2 regions of the Duganella sp. AC917 genome follow, and region 1 is predicted to be linked to the other one. Evidence: predicted binding sites of a transcription regulator. Region 1 holds the regulator's gene; the other holds the start of a gene.
What was found. The regulator FliA, encoded in region 1, starts transcription of late flagellar genes. The targets are predictions, from matches to a motif close to CTAAAGTTTNNNNNNNNNNNGCCGNTA.
Positions count from the first base shown of each region.

Region 1 (2,392 bases):
TTGCCGATATTGACCGAGGAGATGGCGTACATCACGACGAAGAACGCGAACAGCAAGGTGATGAAGTCCGAGTAGGAAATCAGCCATCGCTCGTGGTTCTCCACTTCCTCGTCGAACTTCCTGCGCGCGCGCCGGTACTGGTACTGCATGTCAGTGCTCCCGCAGCAGCGTTGCGATGCGCTCGTCGATGACGCGCGAGTGGTCGCCGGTGGCGATGTCGTAGAACACGGCGGCGGCGATCTCCTGCTGGTGCACGGCCTGCGTGACGATGGCCTTGAGTTTATTGGCCACCGGGTAGAAGAACAGGTTGGCCAGGCCCACGCCGTAGATCGTCGAGACGAAAGCGACGGCGATGCCGGCGCCAAGCTTGCTCGGATCGGTGAGGTTTTCCATCACGTGGATCAGGCCCAGGACGGCGCCGAGGATGCCGATCGTTGGCGAGTAGCCGGCGGCCGATTCCCAGATCCGCACCGCCTGGCGCTCCTCGGTTTCGTAGGCGGTGATCTCGGTGTCGAGCAGGTGGCGCAGCTTGTCGGGATTGATGCCGTCGACGATCAGGCGCAGGCCCTTGGTGTTGAACTTGTCCTTGGAGGCGAGCATGTAGCGCTCCAGCGACAGCAGGCCGTCGCGGCGCGCCGCCAGGTTCCAGGCGTTGATGTCGCGCGCGAGCACGGCGCGCGTGTCCTTGGGCGGCGCGAACACCAGCCGCAGCATCTTCAGGCCGCGCACGAAGGTGCGGAATTTGGTCTGCAGCAGCACGGCGCCGAAGGTGCCGATGACGACGATGGCAAAGGCGGCCGGCTGCAGCAGCGACGATAGCTTGCCGCCCTCCAGCGTCTGGCCGACGGCGATGCCGGCCAGCGCCAGCAATACACCGATTACACTGGCCCAGTCCACGACTTCTCCCTGAGCGAGGCGCGCAGGCGCGCGACGGCCTGCGTATGCAATTGCGATACGCGCGATTCCGATACGCCCATCACGGCGCCGATTTCTTTCAAGTTGAGCTCCTCTTCATAGTACAGCCCCATCAAAATTTTCTCGCGCGGCGGCAGCGCGTCGATGGCGTCGATCACGGCCTGGCGGAAGTCGCCGTCGAGCAGCGAGCGCAGTGGATCGCTCTCCTCGTCCGAGCAGTAGCGGTCGAGGAAGCTGTCGTTGCCGTCGTCGGCGTGGAAATCCTCGTAATACACCAGCTGGTGGCCGCCGCCGTCGGACAGCATCTCCTGGTAGTCGGCCAGCGACAGCTTGAGCATCTTGGCCACTTCCGACTCGGTCGGCGGATGGCCCAGGCGCTGCTGCAAAGTGCTCATCGCCGTTTCGATCTTGCGCATGTTCTGGCGCATGGAGCGCGGCAGCCAGTCGCTGTTGCGCAGTTCATCGAGCATGGCGCCGCGGATGCGCAGCACGGCATAGGTCTCGAACTGGGCGCCGTGGGTGTCCTCGTAACGGCTGATGGCGTCGAGCAGGCCGATCATCCCGGCTTGCACCAGATCGTCGACTTCGACGCTGGGCGGCAGTTTCGCCTTCATGTGATGGGCAAGGCGCTTGACCAACGGCATATGCTCCGTCAGCAAAGAATTCTTGTCCGCTTTCCCTTTGACCGTGTACATAGCCTGATGTTTATATTCTTATTGATGGTTCATTGATAATTAGCTATGCGCCAGGATCTTCGCCGCCCGCCCTTTCCGCTCACAGTGAACGTGCGACCGACGGCGAACCGGCCAGCGCGAGGCGCCCCGCCAGTTGACGGAAAGCGACCGACGCGCCGGCCAGCGGGAAGGCGTCGACCACCGCGCGACCCAGACGCGCGGCGCGCTGCAGGTATTCGTCGGCCGGCACGGATCCCATCGAGACCAGGTTCACGGCCAGATAGCGGCTTGCCGCTTGCGCCATATTATCGTATACCACTTTTGCTTCCGATTCGGAAGCCCCGGTGACCAGAATTCCAAACGGGCGGCGGCCCAATTCCTGGTTCAGGCGCTTGATCATGCTGTAGGCGGCCTTGATCGAGGTGGCGCTGTTCGACACCTGCACCACGATCTCGGAACTGGCCATGACCGGCACCGGGAAAGCCTCGCCGTCGAATTCGCCGTCGACGATGACGATGCCGGTCTGCTTGACCAGGACGTCGAAAGCCTTGGCCAGGCGGCGCGTTTCATCCGGGCCGCTGCGCAGCGCGCCGCGTGTCATTGACGCCACAGCGAAACCCTGCGGCACCTGGTGGATCACCTGATTGAGCGCGCACTCCTGGCGCGCGACGTTCAGCAAACTGGCGCCGCCGTCGACGCCGAGGCGCGTGGCCACGCCGTGCGCGCTGGCGCAGGCATCCATCATCAACACGTCGTTGCCGGCGCGCGCCAGCGAAGCGCCCAGGTTGACTAGCATGGCGCCC
Region 1 covers NZ_OZ409848.1:6,703,616-6,706,007, reverse strand. Annotated here, with positions in the region: gene motD (flagellar motor protein MotD) at 1-149, opposite strand, end outside; gene ACZ0BA_RS29320 (flagellar motor protein) at 151-897, opposite strand; gene ACZ0BA_RS29315 (RNA polymerase sigma factor FliA) at 879-1,610, opposite strand; gene ACZ0BA_RS29310 (MinD/ParA family ATP-binding protein) at 1,690-2,392, opposite strand, start outside.

Region 2 (2,392 bases), 3.1 Mb from region 1:
AGTTAGCCCATAGCAACGCCCAACATTACTGAGCATCCAGGAGATACAAATGAAACTTGACGCCTTGTTCCAGAATCCGACCGCGCTGCCCACCGCGCCAAAGGTCGTCGAGGAATTGATCAGCAGTTTCGACAAGGCCAGCGTCTCGACCGAAGAGATCGCAAAAAAACTGGCAACCGATCCAGTGCTGAGCGCAAAGCTGCTTCGCCTGGCCAACTCGGCCTACTATCACGTCTCACGCAGCATCGGCACGGTCGAGGACGCGGTGCTCATGCTCGGCTTCGTCACCGTGCGCACCTTGGTCATCAGCTCGGGCCTGGTCAGCGGCTTCAAGACGGTTCCCGGCCTCGACCTCAAACAGTTCTGGCGCTACAGCCTGCACACCGCCGTGTCGGCCAAGTGGATCGCCAAGAAAACCAAGGAAAACACCGACCTCGCCTTCACCATCGGCATGATGCACGCGATCGGCCAGCTGGTGATGCATTCGGCGATGCCTGAAAAATCGATGGAGATCGACAAGATCGCCAGCCCGATGGACGCGCGCCGCCTCGACGCCGAAACCGCGTCGTTCGGCTACACCTTTGCCGACGTCGGCGCCGAGCTGGCCAAGCGCTGGAAGTTCCCGGCCGCGTTCTCGGAAACCATCGAAGCCTTCCCGGAGCCGCATCACAACGGCGAACTTAATCGGCTGGCGGCGGTCGTCTCGCTGGCGGCGTGGCGCGCGCGCGTCGAGCACGCACAACTGAGCGCGGACGAAATCGCGGCCTGCTACCCGACCGAACTGGCCGAGGAACTCGGCTTGGACGACAACGCACTGATTGACGATATGCCATCGCCGGACGAGCTGAGCGCTGGTCTGGAAGAGCTGGTGAAGTAAGCTGGCCGATAACATCAACTTGCCTTAACGGCAACGAAAGCCGCCTGCTTTTGAGCACGGCGGCTTTTTTTTCGACTTTTTTCAAATATTTTTGAAATCACCCTAAAGTTCCCGTTTAAGCTGACGTTAATCAGGACATGCGGTAATCCGTTTTACCGAAGATAACTAGCCTGGGTGGGAATATGACCTCGAACGAAGTCCTCTCGATGTACGAAAACATTGCCGGTTTGAGCAACCAGATGGCCGCCGCCGCGCGCATGGGCGACTGGGACGGTCTGAGCAAATTGGAAACCCAGTGCGCCACCGAAGCGCGTGCGGTCGCCACCGGCGTGCCCGCCCTGAACGGCGCCCCGCGCCTGCGCAAGATCGACCTGCTCAAGCAGATCCTGGCCAACGACCGCGAAATCCGCGACGTCACCGATCCATGGATGAATCAGGTGCCAGGCATGGCGCGTCAGTAAAATCCGCATGCCCAACAAAAAAGCGCCTCATCGAGGCGCTTTTTTTATGCCGAACCGCCGCCGATCGCGACGACAGCGCCTCCAAGGTCGAGTCCGCGTAGAAATGGCGGACCCGACCCCGGAGTTGTTTTTTAGCTAGCCAGCGCGACACGCAACGACAGCGCGATCCCCTGCGCCGCCTTGGTGATCTCGTCCAGCGACGGGAAACTCGGCGCGATGCGGATGTGGCTGTCCTTCGGGTCGTTACCGTACGGGAAGGCGGCGCCGGCCGGCGTCAAGGTGATGCCCGCTTCCTTCGCCAACGCCACGGTGCGCTTGGCCGAACCGTCCGGCGTCACCAGGTCGATGAAGTAACCACCAAGCGGACGCGTCCACGATACGCCCGGCACGTCGCCCAGGTACGTTTCAAATTGCGCCAGCACCGCTTCGAATTTCGGCTGCAACAGCGCGCGATGCTGCTCCATCAACGCATCGACGGTGGCGACGTCCTTGAGCAGGCGTACATGGCGCAGCTGGTTGATCTTGTCCGGGCCGATGCTGCGGATGCCAGCGTGCTTGGTCCACCAGGCGATGTTGGCTGGCGAGGCGGCCAGCGCGGCGATGCCGGAACCGGCCCAGGTCACCTTCGACGACGAAGCGAATACGATCGCGCGGTCCGGATTGCCGGCCTTGGCGCAAGCCTCGAGGACGTTGGCCACTTCCAGTTTCTTCTCGCTCAGGTGGTGGAAGCGATAGGCGTCGTCCCACATCAGGCGGAAGTCCGGCGCGGCGGTTTTCATCGCTGCCAGGCGGTTGACGACTTCATCCGAATAGACCACGCCACCCGGGTTGCTGTATTTCGGCACGCACCACATGCCCTTGATGCTGGCGTCCTCGGCCACCAGTTTTTCGACGAGGTCCATGTCCGGGCCGGCTTCGGTCATCGAAATGTTGATCATTTTAATGCCGCGCGCTTCGCAGATCGAGAAGTGACGGTCGTAGCCCGGCACCGGGCACAGGAAGGTGACCGGCTCGCGCACCCACGGGGCGTTGCCCGGCGTGCCGTTGAGCAGGC
Region 2 covers NZ_OZ409848.1:3,639,502-3,641,893, forward strand. Annotated here, with positions in the region: gene ACZ0BA_RS15760 (HDOD domain-containing protein) at 50-877, shown strand; gene ACZ0BA_RS15765 (flagellar protein FliT) at 1,060-1,338, shown strand; gene ACZ0BA_RS15770 (aspartate aminotransferase type Ic) at 1,470-2,392, opposite strand, start outside.
Region 2: a site for FliA is predicted at 980-1,006, ahead of ACZ0BA_RS15765 (flagellar protein FliT). Genes of this name have one in related genera too.